Regions from separate parts of the Brevibacillus parabrevis genome, predicted to be linked through region 4. Evidence: riboswitches for the same ligand, from Rfam matches in the RefSeq annotation. Region 4 holds a riboswitch; each other region holds the start of a gene.
The links. Region 4 has a riboswitch for cobalamin ahead of nrdI (class Ib ribonucleoside-diphosphate reductase assembly flavoprotein NrdI). Riboswitches for the same ligand answer to the same signal wherever they lie in the genome.
Positions count from the first base shown of each region.

Region 1 (5,858 bases), 2.2 Mb from region 4:
AACGAGAGAGACAAAAGAAGAAATCCGAAATAGAAACGGACGGGAATACGGGCATATCCGATCACCCATACTCCCATCCAAATGCAAATCGCCATTTGCAACCACTCATGTCCTGTCAAAACGAGCAAAATCAACGCGCTCGCAAACAGAAGCTTGTGTTCCGGCGGCAAAAATCTCAGACGGTTTTGATACGAAAGAGAGTCAAGCTGCTGCCAGTTCATTTTTTGTTTTTATCCAGCCGACCTTTGTACAAGCCCATCGCATAGCCGACAATGCCCGCTCCCAATGCCGCTTGCACGGCAAACAGCAAGCTCTCCGTCTCGCCTCCTGGCGGTTCAAGCAGCGGCTGGAACCACGGCTCGTACGCAGGGGCAATCTCCTTGATCGCTTCCTCTGCCGCTCCGTCCGCTCCGCCGAACTCCGAGTCCTGCACCAAAAGCAACGGCACGATCGCAAGCACGACGACACCCAGGAGCAGCAGCCAGTTCATTCCTTTTTTCACAGCGATTCCTCCCGTTTCAGCAAGCGCAGCTCCGCCAGCTCTTTTGCATTGTAAGATTGAAGCCAGTTCCAGACGAGCACGGTCAGAAGCCCCTCGCTGATCGCCAACGGAATTTGTGTGATGGCAAAAATGCCAGCGAACTTGGCGAAAGAAGCCAATACCCCGCCAGACTCAGCCGGAAAAGCCAGCGCCAACTGAACAGATGTCACTACATAAGTCGCCAGGTCAGCAAGAGCTGCCGCAGCGAAGACAGCCAAACGTTGTCCTCCGTTGGCACGGACAATCAGGCGGTACACCCCGTAAGCCACCATCGGCCCGACAACCGCCATCGAAACGGCGTTGGCGCCAAGCGTGGTCAATCCGCCATGCGCCAACAGCAAGGCTTGGAACAACAGCACCAGACTGCCCAGCACAGACATCACCCACGGGCCGAACATGATCGCCCCAAGTCCTGTTCCGGTAGGATGGGAGCTGCTTCCCGTCACCGAAGGAATTTTCAAAGCAGACAGCACGAAAGCAAAGGCACCTGATACGCCAATAAGCAGCTTCATTTGCGGGTGTTCTTTGACGATTTTGTTTAACGAACGAATGCCAAGAATGAAGAACGGAATAAATACTACCCACCAGAACAACGCCCACGACAGCGGCAAATACCCTTCCATAATGTGCATCGCGTAAGAAGTTTGCGGTTCATTTACGAGAAAGTAAAGAACAAAGCCCGCAATCAATAAACAGGTCGAGACAAAGCGTGATCGATTCAAGGCAACTTCTCCTCCTTTGCTGTTCTTTTTACCGTTTTTTCCAATCAAAAAAGCCCCATCCGATAGCAGACGAGGTATGCGCACAAAACAATAGACATGAACTTCTGTCCAATTGCTCCGTATTCACCGCTCCTTTCCGCGAAGGTCTCCAGGGTGTGGCAAGTAGGTAGGTCTCCTGGCTTTCAGATCGATGCGCTCTTTGTCCTTCCCCATATGAATATGAGTGGAACTTCATCAAAGAGAACTCCCTGATTACAGTGGCGGGACCGCTCGGGACTTTCACCCGATTCCCTGTTACCCTTCGTGCTCATGCACACAAAGGCACCTATTGCCGACAATATCCAATTGTTTGACAGTTCTTGCTTGTCCTACATTATTATACTCAATCGCCCAATCCAGCGTAAAGCTTATTATCAAAAGGCTCCTGCAACCGATGACCTTTTGGCGAATGTCATTGACTGCACGAGCCTTGTTTTTGGTTCTACGTTTTTGATTCTACGCTTTCGCGTCCACGCCAACCGCTTCGTTGATGTGGGAAAAACCGTCCCGCTGCATCAGCTTGAGCAATTGCTTGTTGATCTGCTTCGAAATGCCAGGCCCTTGATAAATCATGCCAGTATAAACCTGGACCAGGCTGGCGCCCGCGCGTATTTTCTGATAGGCGTCTTCTCCGGTAAAAATGCCTCCGACACCGATAATCGGCACTTTGCCTCCGACTTCCTGATAAATCTCTTTCACCCACGCTGTCGATCGCTCTGTCAGCGGCTTTCCGCTCAAACCGCCCGCTTCCTCGGCGTACCGATGCCCTTGAACAGCTTCCCGCGACAGTGTCGTATTGGTGGCAATAATCCCGGAAATGCCTTCCGCCACAGCCCCTTGCACGACATCGCGCATATGCTCGTCAGACATGTCTGGAGCTACTTTGAGCAAAATCGGTTTTTTCTGAATGCCGCGCGCTTCCAGCTCAGCCGCTTTCTCGCGTATCGCCCGCACCAGCTGGCGCATGCTTTCTGTCTCCTGCAAGTCGCGCAAATTCGGCGTGTTCGGCGAGCTGATGTTAATGACGAAATAATGGCCGTACGCATAGAGCATGTCCAGACACTTGATATAGTCAGAAGCCGCTTCCTCATTAGGAGTGACTTTGTTTTTGCCAATATTGATCCCGATCGGAACATCGGAATAAGCGTAATCTACCAGATGCTGCGAAGCCAAATACGCACCGTGGTTGTTGAAGCCCATTCGGTTGATCACTGCTTCGTGTTCAGGCAAACGGAACAAGCGGGGCCTCGGATTGCCAGGCTGTCCCTGCGGCGTCAAAGTCCCGATTTCCACAAAGCCGAACCCGAGCGCACCGAGCGCATGATACACTTCGGCATTTTTGTCAAAACCGGCGGCGAGTCCTACCGGATTGGGAAAAGTCATTCCCCACAGCTTTGTCGCCAGACGCTCGTCCTTCAACTGGAACATCATTCTGAGCAAGCTTTTTCCCGGAGCAGAATCTTCCATCAGCTTCAAGGCACCAACCGTTTTTTCATGAATCTCTTCCGTATCCATCTGGAACAGATATTTTCTTATGAGCTTATACATCCCGGCTGCACTCCTTACTCCATTTTTACCTCATTGTAGAATACCACACTTTGTTTCTCGTGGGCTAACCTTTATACGCGATACATATTTCCAGTCGAGCAGACAAACTATAACAAAACCAGCGATTTAAAAGGGGACGTATGTTTCATGAAAGCAGACGGAAAAATCGGGATTGGCCAAGCGATCATGGTCATGATGCTCTCAATCGGAATAACCAACCATGTTACCCTTATTCCTCTGCTGCTCAGCAAAGCTGGGCGCGATGCCTGGCTGAGCGTCATTATTGGCGCCATCCCCTTTGCCGTTTGGGCATACGCCCTGTTTTTCATCAATAGACGGATCAAGCAGATGTCGCTGTCCCAGTGGCTTCTTTTGCGATCAGGAAAAACCGTCCGGCATCTGCTCCTCGCCCCGATCATCCTTTGCCTGTACTTGATGGCCCTCGTCAATTTAATCGATACGCAAACATGGACTACCGTCAACTATTTGCCGCAGACACCGGAATGGGTGACAGCGCTTGCCCTGATCATTTTGTGCGTGTTCGCCTCTTACGGCGGCATAGCTTCTGTCGGCATTACTTCCGGCATCCTGCTGCCTGCCGTTTCGTTATTGGGCATGTTCGTCGCGTTTGGCAACATTCCCAAAAAAGATTATACCCAGCTTTTGCCGCTGTTCCAAAACGGGCTTATGCCCACCCTGCACGCCATGGTGTTTGTAGGAGGAGGATTTACCGAGCTGTTCCTTTTGCTTTTGCTGCAACACCACATTCGCAAACCGCTTCGCGCCGTCCACTATATCATCATGATCGCGATCGTCCTGGTACTGACCCTCAGTCCGCTTACAGGAGCCATCGCCGAGTTCGGGCCTGTGGAATCGACGCGCCAGCGGTTTCCCGCCTTTGAGCAATGGCGGCTTTTGACGATCGGCAAAGACATCGAGAACATGGAGTTTTTCTCGATTTTTCAGTGGCTGTCCGGGTCGTTTATCCGCATTACGCTTTGCTTGCTGCTGCTCGGGGAGCTGCTCGTCCTGCGCACGAAAAAGCAAAGAAAATACGTCATGTTCGTCCTTGGCGCCAGCATGATCGCCCTGACCAGTCTTCCTTACAGCGACATGCAATTCGTGACGTTTCTCTCGAAGATTTACTATCCTTTTTACTTGCTGGTTATGGTAGTCGTCACACTCATCTTGTTCCTGCTGTCGCTGCGAAAACCAACCAGATTGGAGGATGTGAGCCATGACCCTTGAAGAGGAGCTGCGTGATAGATTTGCGCATTGTGCTGATGTCGTCTTCCTGCGGGCTGTCACCCCGAACGATCAGTCTGTGCTCATGCTGTACTGCGAAGGTTTGGCGGACGTACGGCATTTGCAGGAGACGGCTTTGCCTCAATTGGAGCACTGCGTAAATTCTGGCGATCTGCGCTCGCTTCCGCTCGTCCCTTTGTTCACCAATCCGGAGCTGTGGACTGAACGGCTCTTCGCGGGAGACTTGCTGATTTTTTTGGGGGATTCGCCGCCTTTTTCCTGGGATATTTCCAATCGGCCGCAGCGGGGGACAGAAGAAGCCAACACGGAAATTTCCATCAAAGGTCCGCGAGACGGCTTCGTGGAGGATTTGTCGACCAATGTGGCCCTCATCCGCAAACGCATGCGAACGATTACCCTCGCTTATGAGCCGTTCATTCTCGGCACCCGCTCCCGCAGCCGGGTTGCTCTGTTGTATTTGACAGACACTGCCGCTCCCGACCTGCTTGAGATGATTCGCGATCGGCTGATTGCCTGCGAAAACAAAAAAATATTGAACAGCGCGCTGTTGGAAAAAATGCTGAGCGACAATCGCTATTCCTTGTTTCCGCTTGTCGACTATACGGGACGCCCCGACTATGCGATTTACTTGCTTCTGCAAGGAAAAGCTATCGTGATGGTGGACGGCTCGCCCCTGGCCCTTATTGCTCCTGTCTCCCTCCTGGAGCTGATCAAATCTCCAGAGGACGATCAATATCCGATCACGTACGTATGGCTGGAGCGCATGCTGCGTCTCGGCGGTTTTTGGATTGCCGCTTTTCTCCCCGGGTTCTGGATTGCCTTGTCTGCTTACAACGTCGAGCAGTTTCCGTTCCAGTTGCTTGCCACGATTACCCAGGGACGAAAAGGCTTGCCATTTTCCGCGCCGATGGAGCTTTTCGTGATTTTGTTCATTTTTGAGTTTCTGCGGGAAGCGGGAGCCCGTCTGCCGAAAAACGTCGGGCAAACGCTGGCGCTTGTCGGAGCGTTGATCATCGGAGACGCCTCCATTCGCGCCGGGTTGACTTCGCCCTCGATGCTGTTCGTAGGCTCGCTGACAGTCGTCGCTTCGTTCACTCTCGTCAACCAGGCGCTGAGCGGTGCTGTCACGGTCACCCGTTTTGTTGTCTTCCTCCTGTCGTCGACGATCGGCATGTACGGATTCGTCATCGGAATGATTGCGATTATTTACTACTTGTCCACTTTGACCTCGTTTGGCCGTCCCTACGTGTTGATGGGCTCGTCCAACGTGCTGTCCAATCTGTATCTGGTCTTGTTCCAGCCGCTGATTTACTTTTTCCGCAAAAAGCCTGAAAAGGACGGGAACACCAAATGAAATACGCCCGAATCGCTTGCGCTTTGCTGCTGCTTGCCACAACGCTTTTGAGCGGCTGCTGGGATCAGAAATCGATTCAGGATTTGAGCTATTTGTCTGCTTTTGGCGTTGACTTTATCAACGACGAATACGTCCTCTACGCCCAGTCTGTCGACCTGTCCAGCGTCGCCAAACAGGAAACGGGAAGTCAACCGGATTCGCCTCCCGCTGCTATTTCGATCGGGAGAGGTAAGACGCTGATGTCCGCTTTTGACAACCTGCAAAAAAACTCGCAAGTGCCGCTGTTCCTCGGATTCGTCTCGTCTCTCGTATTTCACGAGCGCATCCTGCAAAAAGGCATAATCACGACGCATGACATCTTGAACCGCTACGGTTTGATCCGCTATAC
Region 1 covers NZ_CP064090.1:1,911,945-1,917,802, reverse strand. The annotation lists gene cbiQ (cobalt ECF transporter T component CbiQ) at 1-221, opposite strand, end outside; gene IRJ17_RS09085 (energy-coupling factor ABC transporter substrate-binding protein) at 218-502, opposite strand; gene IRJ17_RS09080 (energy-coupling factor ABC transporter permease) at 499-1,263, opposite strand; cobalamin riboswitch at 1,412-1,607, opposite strand; gene IRJ17_RS09075 (quinone-dependent dihydroorotate dehydrogenase) at 1,759-2,850, opposite strand; gene IRJ17_RS09070 (GerAB/ArcD/ProY family transporter) at 2,998-4,098, shown strand; gene IRJ17_RS09065 (spore germination protein) at 4,088-5,470, shown strand; gene IRJ17_RS09060 (Ger(x)C family spore germination protein) at 5,467-5,858, shown strand, end outside.
Region 1: linked by a shared signal. The riboswitch ahead of IRJ17_RS09080 (energy-coupling factor ABC transporter permease) and the one ahead of nrdI (class Ib ribonucleoside-diphosphate reductase assembly flavoprotein NrdI) in region 4 are both predicted to bind cobalamin.

Region 2 (5,858 bases), 2.5 Mb from region 4:
ATGCCAGCGAAACTCCTGTAATGATCGACATGACCATGCGCGGCAGCCGAATCTCGTATACGATGTAGGCGGTCATCTCATCGGAAGCGCGTCCGGACAAAATAGCCAAAAGCTCAGGCAACGCAACTTCTACAGCCCCTTGACTGACTGCGTAAAGCGTCAGCAGCACCAGCAGGAGGAAAAGGCTTGTCAAAATGAGCAGCTTGCTTTTCACGCTCCCGTGATAGATGGCCTGGATCGGTCGCTGCACTGGCTTGCTCAGCGGTTGTCCTTGGCTGTCATTGAACATCTTTGAACGAATAGTGCCAAATGCCTTGGTATGGCACGCCTAACCATTTTTCAAAATACTCTTTGGCATACTGCTCGGGATCGATATCCTGGAATTTATCCGGGTACAAATATTTGGCTAGTTGGAGATTGCCGATATACCGCTTGTCCGATCCGACAAAGTTGGTGTAGAAAAAGTAAATGTCTTTGCTTTGCCCCGCCTTGAGCCGCGAAACAGATGTCGTGCTCATAATATGGCGCAGCGCTTCTTCAAACGGCTTCGTATCCTTCACATTGTAGCCACCCAGCCAGGTGCCGTGCAGGGTAATGACCTCCGGGTTGCGCTTGAGCACATATTCCTCGTCGACCATGATCGTAGTCGACGCCTCCGCCGGATTCCATTGCAAGTCGGCAGCGTCTTTCCCGCCAGCCAGAATCGTCGCGTAGCCTTCCCCTACTCCTGGCTTCCCGTCTAACGACTGGCTGGGGAAAATCCGGTAGCCCCCGTTCGTATTGAGAAATCCGGCTGACAAGGCAAGCACCTGTTTTTTGTCTTCCTCCTTGATGCCCGCCACCCGGTCCGCTAACAGCTTTTCAATCGAATGCTTCCAGGCGAGAAATTCGTCTGCCTTGTCCGATTTATCAAAAATTTTGCCGAGCAGCTTCAGCTCCTCATCCATCTGTTCCGGCAAATAGTTGTTCATTCGCACGACTTTGATTCCGGCTGGCTCCAGCTTTTCCTCCAGCGTCTTGTCGGGGCGATTCGTATAGGCGAAGACGATTTGCGGCTTCAAGCTGATGATTTGCTCCAGATTGATCTGCTTCGTTTCCCCCACATCCGGCTTGCTGTCAAATCCGAGGTACGGGTTATTTTTGACCGTCGTGTCGCCTGTAGCCAGCACGTACTGCTCGGCTCCCAGCAGCTTGATCGCTTCTGCCGTGTTGCGATTGAGCACGACCACCCGCTCTACTGGCAGCTTTACCGTGATCGCAGTCCCTGCGGAATCTTGAAAAGCAAGCTCCTGCTTTTCCTGCGGCACCGCCTGTTCAGTTTTCTGTTCCGCAGGCGTTGACGATGACGGTGAAGCAGCAGAGCAGCCAGTCACGACCAAAAAAATCGTGAGCAGGCCAAACAGCCATACTTTGCCGATCCAGCTTTTCCGGTTCTTTTGCAGCATCGTTTCCACTCCCTATCTTTTTGTGATCAATAGAAAAGCCCCGTCCCGCCGGACGAGGCAAACGTGTAGAAGTAATCAGTCGACATCATGAATAAATAGACACAAGCTGTCGCAGCTTCTTCCTACACCTCACCTTTTCCGCGAAGGATTACGGGTGTGACAAACTAGGTAGGTCTCCTGGCTTTTGGCTCATCGCGCTCTTTCGTCTTCCCCGATGGTTATGCTCCATACCGAGTGACATGTTGGAAAGAGAACTCACCAATTACAGTGGCGGGACCGCTCGGGATTTTCACCCGATTCCCTGTTACCCCTTGCTCTCGCAAAGGCACCTAGCTGCATGCTATTCTTGGCTGATTATACCATTATTTTCATAGGGAGGGGGGACCGTAAAAACAAATCGGCCGCTTCCTTCCCTCTTTTGCCTTCGCCCGAAAAAAATCCGCCGTTCTCAGGTGGTCGTATGGTTGTCGTATGCGATTATGGCCCGGTGCTTTCAGCAGTTTTAGGCAGTCGGCTCCACTTCATCCGCCACAGGCGTGCCAAACTGCTCTCCCCATTTGATCAAGTATTCAATCACGGGACGCAGTGCTTCTCCCCGCTCTGTCAGCTCGTACTCCACCTTTGGCGGAACGACCGGGTACACATGCCGCAGCACAATCCCCGCCTCTTCCAGCTCCCGCAGCTGTTCCGCGAGCATTTTGTGATTCACGCCCATGATGTTTTTCTTCAGCTCACCGTACCGCTTTTTCCCGTTCATCAGTTGGCAAATAATCGTCGTTTTCCATCTTCCTGCAAGAATGGAAACAGACAGCTCGATCGGACACTGAAACTGTTTGCCGTTTATTTGATAAATCACCTGTTGGTTCCCCATGGTTCTCACTTCCCTTTTGGTAAGTATTCAACGAAAAAGTGCGTACTTACTTTTTTACAGTGTATTCGGTAAGATCACTTTTGTAAAACACGATTTCAAGGAGGCCCTCATGGAAAAATTCGTTCAGGTTGGTCCCATAAACGTCGCATATGCAGTAGAAGGAAGCGGACCTGCCGTGCTGTTGATCCACGGTACAGGAGGCAGTTACGAAGGCACGTGGGGCAATCTCGGCAAGGCGCTGGCACCTGACTTTACCGTCATCACCCCCAATTACAGCGGCTCGGGCAAAACGCAAGACGACCGCGAGCGGCTGGAGCTGGACGATCTGGTCGAGCAAAATGTGCAGGCAGTTATGCAGGAAGGCTTTACGCACTTTCATGTCGTAGGCTACTCGCTCGGCGCTGTCGTTGCAGCTGCCATCGCCGCCAAATACCCGGAGCGAGTCCAATCGGTGACAGCGATCGCGGGCTGGGTAGAAAGCGATCTCGCTGTCGCCTATCAGTTCGATCTGTGGCAAAAGCTGTTCCGCCAGGATCGGGAGCTGTTCGCCCAATTCGCCATCCACACTGGCTTCAGCCCGGCGTTTTACAGCTCGTTTCAAACACTGGAGCAGTTGCATGAGTTTACCGCCAATTTGGCTGCGACACTTGCCGAAGGTACTGGCAAACAGGCTGAACTTGACACTCGCATCAACCTGCGGCCTTTGCTTGGCAAAGTCACTGCCCCAGCACTGGCCATCGGCTTGACTTACGATCGCATGGTGCCTGTGGAGCAGACAAGGGAAATGGCCGCTCTCCTGCCTGACGCGCGCTACCACGAGATCGCTTCGGGACACCTGGTACTGTGGGAGCAGGAGGCAGAGCTGATCGAAACCGTCCTGTCCTTTGTCCGTTCTACCCGATGACTTCCCCAAAATAACTTACCTTATCTGGAGGATAACATGATCCAAAAAGAACAGATTTTGCAAGCATACGAAACTAGACACGCCACTAAAGAATTTGCCGCAGACAAAACGATTGCACAAGAAGACTTCGCTTTCATTATGGAAACGGCTCGCCTTTCTCCCAGCTCATTCGGTTTTGAGCCTTGGAACTTTCTCGTCGTGCAAAACCGCGCTCTGCGCGACAAGCTGTCTGTCGTTTCCTGGGGGGCGCAAAAGCAACTGGCTACAGCGAGTCATTTTGTCATCATCCTGGCGCGTACCAAGCAAGAGATGGCGGCTGATTCCGACTACGTAGTGAACCAGATGAAAAACGTGCAGCTTTTGCCGGAAAACGTCATCACCGCGAAAAGCGCCATGTACGACAAATTTTTGAAGCAAGATTTTGAGCTGTTTGCAGACGAGCGCGTCATGTTCGAATGGGCAGCCAGACAAACGTACATCGCCCTTGGCAACATGATGACCTCAGCCGCCATGATCGGCATCGATTCCTGCCCGATCGAAGGCTTCGACAAAAAACAGGCAGAGGAACTCCTGCAAGCTGAAGGACTGCTGGACAAGGAACGCTTTGGCGTAGCCTGCATGGTTGCCTTTGGCTACCGCAAAAGCGAGCCGCGCCCGAAAACAAGACAGCCGCGCGAACACCTCATTCGCTACGTCGAGTAACGACATCGCTACTGCCACTATTGCCGCCCCGAACAAGAATGGATGTTCGGGGCGGCCCTTTTTCCATTATAGTTGTTTCTAGACGGAAATGACGCCATCCGCGCCGTTTTCCGTCATGCGAAATGCTTTTCTGGCGATGCACACCGCATCAATATACACCTTCAACATCGGCGGCACGCCGTAATTCCACATCGGGGCAACAATAATATAGCCGTCAGCGGAAATAAACTGCTCGGTGATTGATCACCGAATACCACATTTTTCTCAAAAGCAAACCATCCAATTGCTCAGCCATTCACCCATCCATGTTCAATAGATTGGTATTCTTTCGGCCGAAGCTGCTTCCATTCACGTGGTATGATAAGTTTGTTTCTTGTCAATATCATTGTTAACGAATATGTCCAAGGTTGTGATTATCATGTGGAAACCTGATCGGTCCAGCACGCAAACACTCTATCACCAAATCGCCGATGAGATCGAGCGCAGGATTTCTTATGGAGAATATCCTCCTGGAAGCTTGCTCCCCTCTGAAAGAAAGCTGGCAGAGCAGTTGGGGGTCAATCGAAGCACCGTCATTTTGGCTTACGAAGAGCTGCGTGCACTCGGCATCATCGAAAGCAGGACAGGCAGCGGCACGCGCGTCTGCAAAAACAAATGGGAAGCGACCCCCAAACACACCCCAAACTGGCATCGGTACGTGGAGGGCGGGCAGTTTCTCCCGAATTTGTTTTACTTGCGCCGCATTCGCGAGGCCCTGCAAAAAGACGGCATGATCGACTTTGCCAGCGGGGAGCTATCCGCGCAATTGTCTCCGGGTCAGGAAATCAGCACCTTGATGAAAGAAAACCCCTTTACGGAATATTTAGGCTACGACAATCCCCAAGGCTTCACGCCACTGCGCGAAGAACTCGTTTCCTATTTGTCGCGGTATCGGCAGATCAACACGACAGACTCGTCCATTCTCATCACATCGGGTTCCCAGCAGTCGCTTTATTTGATCACACAATGTTTGCTCGCTCCCGGGGATGCCGTCGCCATAGAAGATCCATCGTATTGCTACTCTTTGCCGATGTTTCAGTCGGCCGGCCTGCGCCTGTTCCGGCTCCCGGTCAGTCCGGAGGGCATCGATCCCGAAGATATTCGCTCCTTGTATAAAAAACACCGGATCAAAATGATTTTTCTCAATCCGACTTTTCAAAACCCGACAGGCATTTGCCTCAATCCGGCCCGCCGTACCCAACTGCTGAACGTGGCCAGCGAGCTGGGGCTTCCGATCGTGGAGGACGATCCATTCAGTCTCACGTCCTACGATGGCGATCCGCCTGCCCCGCTCAAATCGCACGACCAGCTCGGCTCCGTCCTGTACATCGGTTCCTTTTCCAAAATCGCGGCCTCCGGCTTGCGCGTCGGCTGGATGGTGGCCCCCCACTCCGTCGTGGAACGACTGGCAGACGCGCGACAGCAGATGGACTTCGGCCTGAGCGTCGTTCCGCAAAAAATTGCCGCCCAATTTTTGCACTCCGACTTCTTCCTGCCCCACCTGGAGCAACTGCGGATGCGCCTGCTCTATCGCCGCGATTTGCTGGTGGAAGCCTTGCAAAAGGAACTGCCCGATCTGGTGACGTTCACGCTTCCGCAGGGCGGACTGCATTTGTGGTGCAAAATTGTGCCCGAGATCAACGACAACCAGCTGTTTGAAGAAGCTCTGCGGCGCGGCGTGGTTGTCGCCCCCGGAAGTGTGTACGGATCTGACTCCGGTTATATTCGCTTCACCTTTGCCCGCCCGAAAGAAGCAGAAATCACGCGTGGCGTAGCCAAATTCGCCTCGGCTCTGCGTGCGGTTTTAAGCTGATTCGCGCCACAATGTCCAGAAAAAGAAAACCTCCTGTCGCGAGTTTCTCAGGCTGTCGACTTTCTCGACGGCCTTTCTTTATGG
Region 2 covers NZ_CP064090.1:1,663,781-1,669,638, reverse strand. The annotation lists gene IRJ17_RS07970 (FecCD family ABC transporter permease) at 1-250, opposite strand, end outside; gene IRJ17_RS07965 (ABC transporter substrate-binding protein) at 279-1,445, opposite strand; cobalamin riboswitch at 1,596-1,793, opposite strand; gene IRJ17_RS07960 (winged helix-turn-helix transcriptional regulator) at 1,948-2,316, opposite strand; gene IRJ17_RS07955 (alpha/beta fold hydrolase) at 2,426-3,220, shown strand; gene IRJ17_RS07950 (NAD(P)H-dependent oxidoreductase) at 3,260-3,922, shown strand; gene IRJ17_RS07945 (NAD(P)H-dependent oxidoreductase) at 4,001-4,099, opposite strand; gene pdxR (MocR-like pyridoxine biosynthesis transcription factor PdxR) at 4,341-5,774, shown strand.
Region 2: linked by a shared signal. The riboswitch ahead of IRJ17_RS07965 (ABC transporter substrate-binding protein) and the one ahead of nrdI (class Ib ribonucleoside-diphosphate reductase assembly flavoprotein NrdI) in region 4 are both predicted to bind cobalamin.

Region 3 (5,858 bases), 750 kb from region 4:
TCCACTCTGTAGCGCGGCTGTTCCATCTGCTCCAAAAACGTCTCGTACGTCAGCGTGTAACGAAATTTTTGCTCGGCCAAAAGCGTTTCTCCCTCCACCTTTTGGTAAACCATCCGGTCAGGGAAAACGAATTTGCGCTGCATGACGGACCACTTGCTGTTGACGGGCGGAAGCAGCAAGTCAATCGCAACCGTCCCGTTCGCGGTCAAATGCTGTCCGATCACCGCGAGGAACTGTCGCTGCTCCGCTCTACAGGTCGCCTGCTGAAAGATGCCTTCCGGAAGCAGTATGTGCGTGAAGGTGGAATCGAGCTGCAATTCGCGTACATCTTGCTCCACGAGCACGAGCAAATCCTCCTGGTCTTTCAGCATGCGCCGTTTCTTTTTCGTCGCCATCTCCAGCATGTCCGGACTGTTGTCCACGCCGCAGACGGACAGCCCACACCGCGCCAGCTCAATCGCGATCCGCCCCGTGCCTACCCCAAGCTCCAGCACAGACACGGGAGCGAGCTGCGCTTCCTGCATGAGCCAGTTGCGATAAAAGGCGATCCCCGCCTTGCCCGCGAACTGATCGTAGTAAGTGGCTTCCAGCCCGATGTATTTGGCTTCAGGCAGAGGCAGATGCCGCCCTTCTCCCTGCATGCCGCACGTCGTACAGACGGAACCTGCCAAATGTGAAAAAGGCACCCCCGGTGGGACGCCATTTTTCGTATCGCCTAACCATTCATCATATCGAAATTTGCATACTTGGCAGCTGTAAACACTCATAACGCTTTGACCTCCTGTCGGGATTGCTCGTTGCGCAATGCTTCGGAAAAGAAATAGACGTGTTTTTTCCCTGTGCGCGGATGAGTGATTACTTCCGTTTCTACCCCGAACACATCCCGAATCAAGCCGGGTTCCAAAACCTCATCAGGGGTGCCGGAAGCGACCAGCTCACCGTCGCGGATGACGTACAGCCGATCACAGTACATCGCGGCGATGTTGAGATCGTGCAGCGATGAAAACACGGTAATTCCGAGTGTTTTGACCAAATCCATGACTTGCAGCTGATACCGGACATCCAGATGGTTGGTCGGCTCGTCGAGAACGAGAAACTCCGCTTGCTGCACCAGCGCCCTGGCAATCAAGACGCGCTGCTTTTCCCCGCCGGACAAGGAAAAAAAGCTGCGCTCGGCGTAAGCCTGCATCCCCACTCGTTCCAGCGACTCCTCGCAAATGCGGCTGTCGGCTGTCGTATCCGTTTGAAACAGCCGCTTATGCGGTGAGCGGCCCATCATGACGATCTCCATGACCGTAAAGTCAAATTCGACCGAGCTTTCCTGACGAACCACCGCCATGCGCTGTGCATTTTGCCGGGCAGACAGCTGGTACACGTTGTCATCGTCGAGCGAAATCAATCCGCTGTACGGCTTCAACACGCGATAAATGCTTTTGAGCAAAGTCGACTTCCCGCTGCCATTCGGCCCGATCAGCCCGACGAACTCACCGGAGCGGACCGTCAGACTGACGTTGTGCAAAATCGTTTTGTTTTCCAGCCCGACTGTAATGTTCTCCACATTCAGATTCATCGTCCGCTACCTCCGAAAGAATAAGAACTGCGCAGCATCAGCCAAATAAAGAACGGGCCTCCGCACAACGCCGTGATGATCCCGATGGGAAGTTCCTCCGGGGCAAAAGCAAGCCGGGCAATCACGTCCGCCCAGATCAGAAAAATCGCTCCCAGCAAGGCGCTGACGGGCAAGACGCGTCGGTGATCGGAACCGACGATAACCCGCACGATATGCGGCATCATCAAACCGACAAATCCGATCGCTCCGCTGATCGAGACGATCACTCCCGTGAGCAGGGCCGTAATGACCAACAGCAGCTTGCGAAATTGCACCGTGTTGACCCCAAGCGTCCCGGCAGACTCCTCGCCCATCAGCATCGCATTCAACGAACGATACTGCGCCAGCAGCACGATCAGACAAATGACCACGATCAATGTCGGGATGGTCAAATACTCCCACTTGCCGCCCGCGAGACTGCCGCTCATCCAGAACAACACCGAGCGGATGCCGTGTTCGTTTGGCGCAGAGAAAATGATCAGACTCGTAATCGCCGACAAAATCGCAGAAATGGCAATCCCCGCCATGAGCAAGCGCACGGTCGAGTTTTGCCCGCCGATTCGCGACAAAGTAAAAATAAGCAGGATCGAGACAAGCGCCCCTGTGAAAGCGCCAAACGACAGGGCGAATTGTCCGTACATGCTGAATGCTCCGAACAAAATCACCAAAGTCGCTCCAGCCGATGCTCCCGAGGAAACGCCTAATATGTACGGATCTGCCAGGGAGTTGCGAACGAGAGACTGAATCGCAACCCCCACAACAGATAGACCAGCCCCGACAACTGCCCCCAACAGGACACGGGGAAACCGAATATCCCAGATAATTGTCTGCTCTCCTTTTGACCAATCCACTTCGATCCACTGGTTGGTCAGCGGAAGATTCGATAAGGCAATTTTCCACACTGTCGCTGGTTTGATTTCCACCGAGCCGAGTGTTACCGCAAACGTAATCGAGACGAGCAACCCGATCAGCAGGGCAACGATGATGAAGGGCATCTTGATCTTATGCAGGGCCGTTCCCTCCTTAATTAAGCAGCCGTTCTTTATTTGAATTTATCCGGGTACAGTCCTTCGCCGAGGATTTTCAGCGCGATCGGTGCGCGTACCCCTTCGGAGGCTGCGGACAGTGGCAATACAATCAAACGTTTGTTTTGAATCGCTGGCAAGTCAGCCAGTTCCTTTTTGGCGAGCAAAAACTCTTTCTTCTGATCAATCGTTTTGTCGCCGTAATCCACGACAACGATAACGTCAGGCTTGCGGTTCACGACTTCTTCCCAGCTCACGGTTGCCCAGCCTTTTTGAATGTCGTCAAACACGTTTTTGCCGCCCGCCGCCTTGATCAGGGCAGTCATGTAGTTGTTTGCAGCTGTGAACGGCTGATCTTCTCCGCTATCGTACACAAACACGCTGAGCGGCTTGTCCACGGTACCGATTTTGCTTGTCGTTTGTTCCATTTCCGCTTTCATTTTGCCAATCAGTTCGTTCGCCTTGTCTTCCACGCGGAAAATGCGGCCGATGTTTGCAATGTCAGCGAATACGTCGTCAATAGTCGGGCCCGGCTTGTTGGAAGACTCTTGCAGGTACGATTTGACCCCTGCTTTCTCCAACTCCTCCATCGAGCCTACACCTTTATCGCCAAAGGCGCTTTTCCAGCCTGCATACACAAAGTCAGGGTTGGCAGCCATCAGCACTTCTTTCGTCGGGTACTTGTCGGACAGCACAGGCACTCTGTCGTAGTCAGCTTTCAACTCAGGCAAAATTTGATCGTCCAAATACGCAGTCCCGGCCATTTTGTCAGCCAGACCGAGAGCGAGCATAATTTCCGTCACGTGCTGGTTCATGGTGACAGCGCGTTTTGGTGCTTCCGGATAAGTCATTTCGATGCCGTTGTTGACGATTGTCACTGGCTTGTTTTCGCCAGCGGCAGGCTGGGCAGCTTGCTCCGAGCCTGGCTTGGTAGCAGCTTGTTCAGGAGCTGCCGGTGTTGCGGAACCACACGCAGACATGAGCAGCATGATTGCAGTCACAGACGCGAACCAAAATCCTTGCAAGGCCTTCTTTTTCTTAGGTGTTTTATTCATTTGTTTTGTTACCCTCTCTTCTTTTCATGTTCTCTGTACGATGAAAACAATTGCTATGCAAATCGTAATTGTTACGAATTACATCTACACTATACGGAAAGCCGCTCCGTTTGGCAATACAGGAAATGGCATCTCCCCCTCTCCACGTGTTGCTGCCACGATGATACCCATAGAAAAAAGCACCTCCCAGTTTTCCAATCGGGAGGTGCTCGACATACGCAGACATATCTATAGAGCCAGCGTTTGTGGAGCGCCTTTTCTAAAGATTGCTTCTACATCTGTCCCATCCTCGTGGGTCGATTGCAAATGATCTCATGGCAGGTCTCCTGGCTCACGAATCAACATGCCTAGTTCCCTTCCCATTTTTCGTCTCGCGAAAAACAGTGGTTGCTGCGTACTAGGCACTCCTCGTTTACAGTGGCGGGACCGCGCCGGATTTTCACCGGACTTCCCTATTAAGCTGGCGGAACCAAACAATTCCAGCCAGCACCATCAGATTCATATGAAATTGTGTGTTTCGTGATCGTTAGCCAATCACAGTCAGTTGTTTCGGGAACTTGCTCAATACTTCCACGCCTGATTCGGTTACGAGCACATCGTCTTCAATGCGCACGCCGCCTACTCCCGGTACGTAAACGCCTGGCTCGATGGTGAACACCATGCCCGGGCGAAGCGTTTCCTGATTTTGACCATGTACGGACGGATATTCGTGCACATCCATGCCCAAACCGTGTCCCAGTCGGTGCATGAAGTATTCGCCATAGCCTCGCGCGGCAATCAAGTCGCGAGCGGTCTTGTCGAGATGGGCAAAAGTCACGCCTGGACGAACCTCTGCAATCGCCGCCTCATTCGCCGCAAGCACTGTCTCGTAAATTTCGCGCAGTTGTTCGCTGACTTCCCCGACGGCAAACGTGCGGGTAATATCCGAAACGTAACCATCAGCTGCTACGCCAATGTCAAACAGCAGCAAATCGCCTTCCTGCACCTGGCGCGAACCTGGCGTTCCATGCGGCAATGCCGATTTTTCGCCTGCCAGTACCATCGTGGAAAAGGATGGGCCATCTGCTCCCAGACGCTTCATCTGAAATTCCAGTTCCGCGACAATCTCCATTTCGGTCTGACCGACTTTGAATTTTTTCAACGTCTCGCCAAGCGTATCTTCGATCAGTTGAACCGCATTTTTCAAACGGGCAACTTCATCTGCCGATTTGATCAGGCGCATTTCACGAAGCGGTTCTTCCACATCGGTGTAGCTCTGCGCACCGACGGCTTGTCCCATGGCTTCGAAGCGTTCTACCGTCATGTGGCTTTTCTCGATGCCCAGCTTGGACAAGCCCGCTGGCAACGCCTGCTTGAGAATCTCGTACGGATTGTCCGTATCCGTATGTGTAAGAATCGTCTGAACAAACGATGCTGCCACCGCCGCTTCCCGATCAAGGGCAGGCACAATCAGCGAAGGCTCGCCTTGGGCCGGAATGATCAGCCCCATAAAACGCTCGTGCGGATCAGTAAAAAACCCGGTCAAATAGTAAACATGCTTGGGAGAAGTGATCAATACCGCGTCTAACTCATGGTTTGCCAAAAAATCGTGCAGCTTCGAAATACGCTCCTGGAACAACTGCGTCACCTTCTCTTTCGACAATATTCTACCCCTGAGAATACCATTTTCCTGCCTAAAAAAGAAGAGAGAAGCGGAAAATTCTCTCATGAATCCTCCAGCATATGCCCAAAGAAAATAAGCCAGCAGACGCGAAAAAAGGGGCAGCCTGGACGCTTGTGTCCCTACTGCCCTTCGCACTACAACTAATTTTTCATCCGTGGATCAAGCGCATCCCGCAAGCCGTCGCCAATCAGGTTGAAGCCAAGTACGGTCAACATGATCGACAGTCCGGGAAAAATAACCGTCCACGGCGCTTTTTGAATGTATTGACGGGAATCGGAAAGCATTTTCCCCCACTCAGGCTCCGGTGGCTGCGCACCGAGTCCAAGGAAGCCGAGTGCCGCCGCTTCAATGATCGCAGTAGCAATCCCCATCGTCCCTGTCACGATGATCGGAGCCAGGCTGTTCGGCAAAATGTGCTGCATAATGATCCGGGAATCTTTCATCCCGATCGCGCGCGCCGCCATGACGAACTCTTCTTCCTTCAAGCTGAGAACCCGCGAGCGAAC
Region 3 covers NZ_CP064090.1:4,905,425-4,911,282, forward strand. The annotation lists gene IRJ17_RS22545 (methyltransferase domain-containing protein) at 1-767, opposite strand, end outside; gene IRJ17_RS22550 (heme ABC transporter ATP-binding protein) at 764-1,570, opposite strand; gene IRJ17_RS22555 (FecCD family ABC transporter permease) at 1,567-2,604, opposite strand; gene IRJ17_RS22560 (ABC transporter substrate-binding protein) at 2,652-3,689, opposite strand; cobalamin riboswitch at 3,989-4,198, opposite strand; gene IRJ17_RS22565 (M24 family metallopeptidase) at 4,216-5,307, opposite strand; gene IRJ17_RS22570 (ABC transporter permease) at 5,493-5,858, opposite strand, start outside.
Region 3: linked by a shared signal. The riboswitch ahead of IRJ17_RS22560 (ABC transporter substrate-binding protein) and the one ahead of nrdI (class Ib ribonucleoside-diphosphate reductase assembly flavoprotein NrdI) in region 4 are both predicted to bind cobalamin.

Region 4 (5,858 bases):
ACAAGACGGTGAAGACGATCAGTGGAACCGGACCAGCTTGCTCGGACAAAAATGGCTTGATTCCGATCTCAAACGAGACGTTCCCGGATCGCGGAATAGCGAAAAACGGCCCGATTGCCAAGTAGAGCAAAATCGTAAACACAAGACCAAATACCGGATGCACACGACTCGCCAACGAACGCAAATCATCCATTCCCGAATAAACCAACGCGATAATTGCGAGCAGCGGCAGCCCGACTCCCGTCACCAGGAAGCCCGCATTGGCCGTCCATACGTTCGTTCCAGCCATTTGCCCCAGCATTGGTGGAAAAATCAGATTCCCCGCTCCGAAGAACAGAGCGAACAGCATAAAGCCGATGATGAGGATGAACGAAGAAGAACCTTTTTGATGCATGACACAAACCCTCCTGTAATTCCAAAGCAAAGGTGCTTTTCAGCAACCCTCTGATTAGTGAAAAAATTCACACAATCACTCCGCCCGCTCATGCCCCAACAACCGGGATCAGATCGAGCGGGAATAATTGTCAGATAAATCAGTCGACCAAATCGGTAATCGATGACCAGATCGCTTCTCGCTTGCCACTTCCGCGCTGATCACGATTCTATCTGGACAACCAGAAGTAAAACAGCTCGTTACGTCATTTATTTATAACATAAATATAAATGAAAAGATATTGAAAATAGGCGATTCATTTCCTTCCCATCTATTAAAATATTATTTATCGAGCAAACCTCACGTATATTCTACTGGCGCATTTTCGGATCGGAATCGAAAAAAGACTGCCAATGAGCGGCAGTCTTTTTAAACATACGTTTAACTTTTTACTCAAAGCGGAAATCATCATCTGTCAGCGGCTCGACGTTGAGCGTGCGGACATAGCCATTTCCTTTTTTCGAGAAGAAATCATGCTGCTTCGTATGCGTCCGAATCCCGTTCAAAACGATCGGATTGACTTCTTCCTCCGGGAAGAACGGGTCCAGTCCCAGGTTCATCAACGCTTTGTTCGCGTTGTAACGCACGTAAGCCAGCACTTCGTCCGCCAAGCCAATTTCCGTATATAGAGACACGGTATACGCCTCTTCGTTCTCATGCAGCTCGTGTAACAACGCGTACAGCTCCTCTTTCACAGCTGTCTGCTCGACGACGCTGAGGCGTTGATACACTTCTTGCGCAAGCACGCCGACGTACAGTCCGTGAATGCTTTCGTCGCGCACAATCAGGTCGATGATCTCGCCACTGCTCGTCATCTTGCCCTGTCCAGCCAAAAAGAGCGGGTAGAAGAAGCCGCTGTAAAACAAATAGCTTTCCAGAAAAACAGAGGCAACCATCGCCATGTACAAGTCTTTCGCTGTCTCGATGCTTTGATAACGTTGCGAGATCAACGCCGCTTTCTTTTGCAGATGCGGATTGCGCTCCACCCAGGCAAAAATCTCGTCGATTTCTTCGGTGGCAGCCAAAGTCGTGAAAATGCTGCTGTAAGACTTGGCGTGAATTTGCTCCATCATGCCCATGAAAGCCAGGACGGCTTTTCGCTGCAATCCGTCCACATGCTCCATGATTTTCGGCATCCCGACGCCGCCTTGCACCGTATCGAGCAAGGTAAGGCCACCGAGCACTTTTTTATACGTGTCCCGCTCGGTAGCGCTCAGCTCCATCCAGGACATTTTGTCGTCCGACAGCGGAATCTCGTCATCGGTCCAGAACTGCATGATGTTCTGATTCCAAAACGTCATCGTAAAATCGTCGTCCGGCCTGTTCCAATTGACTGCTTTCATAAGGCGTTCCTCTTCTCTATCAACTTGTTCCAATGACCTACATCTGTTGTTAAACGGCGCAGCTAATGCACTCTTCTACCGTCAGATGCTTGGTGCGCGTGTAGTAGAGCGACTTCAAGCCTTTTTTCGCCGCGTAAATATAGTAGCGAGCCAGCTCTCTTGTCGAGATGTTGCTGTTGACGTGCAGCACGGTAGAAATCCCTTGATCCACATGCTCCTGGATTTCGGCAATCAGATCGATGACTTTGAACTGGTCGATCACATAGGCAGACTTGTAGTAAAAATAGTTCTCTTGCGTCAAGTACGGCATCGGGTAGTACGTGGTCGAGTTCGCATACGTTCTCGTCTCGATATGCTCCACGATCGGCATTACGCTCGATGTCGCATTCTGAATGTAGGAAATGCTCTGTGTCGGAGCAATCGCCAGACGATAGGCATGATACAGCCCGTTCTCCTGCACTTTTTGCTTGAGAGAAGCCCAGTCCTCTGGCGTCGGAATGTGCACGCCCTCGAACAGCTGCTTGCCTTTTTCCGTACGCGGACGGTAATCGGTTGCGAGATATTTGTCAAAATAAGTGCCCTTGGCGTACTCCGACTGCTCAAAGCCCATGAAGGTTTCCCCTTTTGCCTTGGCAATCTCGGCGCTCATCTCCAGCGAGTAAAAGTTCATCATCATGAAGAACGTGCGGGCAAAATCTTTTGCTTCTTCACTCTCATACGCGATTTTGTTTTTCGCGAGGTAGCCGTTGAGGTTCATCGCACCCAATCCGACAGAGTGCAGCTCGCGGTTCGCTTTTTGCACGCCCGGCGCATTTTCCACACGGGTTACATCGCTGACGGACGTAATCGCTTCGATGCCTTCGCGCACGGATTCACGGATTTTTTTGTGCTCCATCACGTTGACGATGTTCAGGGAAGCCAGATTGCAGCTGATGTCGCGGCGGATGATGTCTTCCTCGCCGTAATTCGTGATCGTGGTAGTCTCCTGCAACTGGAAAATTTCCGTGCACAGGTTGGACATTTTGACCGCTCCAATATCTTTGAGCGCGTGGTTTTTGTTCGCATTCGTCTTGTTCATGATGTACGGATAGCCCGATTCCATCTGGATCATCGCGATCTTGGTAAGCATCTCGCGGGCGCTCATGACGATCTTTTTCTTGATGCGCTCGTTTGCGACCAACTCGTCGTACATCTGATCGAGATCCAGATCATCCAGATGAACGCCGTATTCCTTGTAGACCGAATAAGGAGCGAACACGGTCAGAGGCTTGTTCTCCTCTGCCAGCTTGTAAAACACATTCGGCACAATCAGGCCGATCGACAATGTCTTGATCCGCGATTTTTCGTCAGCGTTGATCTTTTTGCAATCGAGAAACTCGTTGATGTCCCAGCCAAAAATGTTGTAATAAGCTGCCCCGGAGCCTTTGCGCTGTCCCATCTGGTCGGCGTAGGAAAACGCATCTTCCAAAAGCTTGAGTACAGGCATGACGCCTTTGGCTGCGCCCTCGACGCCTTTGATCGGCTCTCCCCGCCCGCGAAGCTTGGACAGATTGACCGCTACGCCGCCGCCGATTTTCGAGAGCTGCATGCAAGTTCCGAGCACGTAGTTGATCGAGTTCAGGGAGTCGTCCATTTCCAGCAAGAAGCAGGAGACCATTTCCCCGCGGCGGCTTTTCCCTGCATTGAGGAATGTCGGTGTAGCCGGCTGGAGACGCTGTTCCATCATGGAAACAGTCAGGCGCTTCGCAAGCTCGAAGTCTCCGCGGCCGAGCGAGAGAGCAACAATCGCTACCCGATCCGGGTACTGCTCCAAATACGTGGACTTGTCGTCCGTTTTCAGAGCGTAGTCTTTGTAAAACTTGGAGATGGCCATGTACGACGCGAATTGAAAACCAGTGTCATGCGCCAGTCGGAAAACTTCGTCGACCTGTTCAACGGTGTAGTCCTCATACACATTTTCATAAAAATCATGCTGGATCAAATAGTCCATCCGCTCTTTGACACTGTTGAAGGTCATGGTCTTCGCCTGCACTTCCTCCATGAAGACGGCGACTGCCTCTCTGTCTTTTTCCAATTGGTAAAACCCGTCGTTTCCACGCTGCATTAGTTGGTTGTTCAATTCAATGTGCCGCAATTGCTGCCACCCCACTCGTAAATTGTTCCACGTCACGGCCGGTACCGGACAATTCAAACTTGGAAATCACCGGAACGCCATACTGGATCGCGATTGTATCTGCGCTTTTGGCAAAGCTGGTGCCCCAGTTGCGATTGCCGCTGGCAGACACTCCGCGCAAATAGACATGATTTCGCTTCAGGAAACGGTCCACCTTCTCTGGCACCTGCCCGAAGCCTGTCGTGTACGTCACCAGGATGAACGGCTCGTCTAGCACCATCTCCGGATCGATTTCCACGCGCGGCAGATCGATTTTGTTTACGAATCGTCTCACGTTTCCTGTTTTTGAATCAAAAGCGATTATCATGTCCCTCATCCTTTACTGCAATTGTATACTTTTTAGCCAAAGTAAAAGCGCATTCGACGCCAAAATGTCGAATGCGCATGATGATTCCCATCGTATCCATTCAGCATGACAAACGAATGGAGCGCTCGAACACTTCCCTATCTTCCGTAGGTTACACAGTGCTTGCAGTCAGGCAGGTCTCCTGGCTTGGGGTCATTGCTCCATTTGGCCTTCCCGATTGGCTCAATCAGTGGCGATCACAAGCAAATGGAACTCTCTCATCACAGTGGCGGGACCGCGTCGGAATCTCACCGACTTCCCTATTAAGTCTACCAAATATAGCGTGGTAAACACCTGTCCGCATCAATATGTAGTTGGTAAAACTTACTTTACCTCAATATATCGTAGGAGTCAAGCTTGGCATGTTCAATTTTCGTAGTGATAATCTCTCTCATTTCTCTATTGCCAATCTCTGGTTTTCGTCCATATAATAGGTTTCGTGTACATAAAAGTTGACGCCTACGGACGAATGGAGAGTGACCCATGATGGACAGTACGACTTACGAGGCAGTAGCGATTCCCCGTTCCCAAACGAGAAAAATAACATACAACGATCGTACGTTCCACCTATTTGTGAGCACGCCAGACACAGCCCCGCCGCCAACAGGCTTTCCTGTCATCTATTTGCTGGACGCCAACTCGGTTTTCGGCACGATGACCGAAGCCATTCGCCTGCAATGCCGCGCTCCTGAAAAAACAGGCGTGCAACCAGCCATCGTCGTCGGCATCGGCTATCCGACGGAAGCGCCTTTCCATCCGTCCCGCTACTACGACTTCACGCATGTCGTTCCGCAAGACGAGCTGCCCGCTCATCCGCGCGGCGGAGAATGGCCGGAAATGGGCGGCGCCGAAAGGTTTCTTTCGTTTATCGAGAAAACGGTGAAGCCTGCTATCGAAAAAGATTTTCCTATCGATCGTACCCGCCAGACGATCTTCGGTCATTCTCTCGGCGGCTTGCTGGTGCTGCACGCCCTGTTGACGCGGCCGCACGAGTACCAATGCTATATCGCCGGCAGCCCGTCCATTCACTGGAACGAAAGCGTCCTGCTCGAAGAAGAGCGGCGCTTGCCTGAACGGCTTACAGACGAGCTGAAAGTCAGAGCGCTCCTGACGATCGGGGAACTGGAGAACGACGGGCGCTTCCACGTCAACGTCAAAGCTGAGGCCATGGCAAAAAGGCTGTCCGCTCTCGGCACAGGTCAGATACAAGCCACGTTCCGTCAATTCCCGGACGAAAATCACACCTCTGTCTTGCACGTCCTGATCAGCCACGCGATCCGCTTCGCTTCCAAAACCGCTGCCTGCTAACCAGGGCAGCTTTTTCTTTTCCCAAAACCGGCCAACAACCGCTCCACGCACGCAAAAAACCGCCCATACGAAACATATGAGCGGTCATGCACGCATTTCTGCTCTTTTTCGGCTTACTGGAGGGACAACACCTTGTTGATCTGCGGCAGCTCTTCAATCGCCGCTACAACTGTTGGCGTAATCTCTTCATCCGTGACGCAAACAAGCAGGGCGTTCTTCCCTTTTTGCTCGCGCGACACGTTCAGCTTGGAAATA
Region 4 covers NZ_CP064090.1:4,151,010-4,156,867, forward strand. The annotation lists gene brnQ (branched-chain amino acid transport system II carrier protein) at 1-394, opposite strand, end outside; gene nrdF (class 1b ribonucleoside-diphosphate reductase subunit beta) at 823-1,776, opposite strand; gene nrdE (class 1b ribonucleoside-diphosphate reductase subunit alpha) at 1,826-3,910, opposite strand; gene nrdI (class Ib ribonucleoside-diphosphate reductase assembly flavoprotein NrdI) at 3,897-4,256, opposite strand; cobalamin riboswitch at 4,411-4,608, opposite strand; gene IRJ17_RS18790 (alpha/beta hydrolase) at 4,782-5,603, shown strand; gene IRJ17_RS18795 (ACT domain-containing protein) at 5,717-5,858, opposite strand, start outside.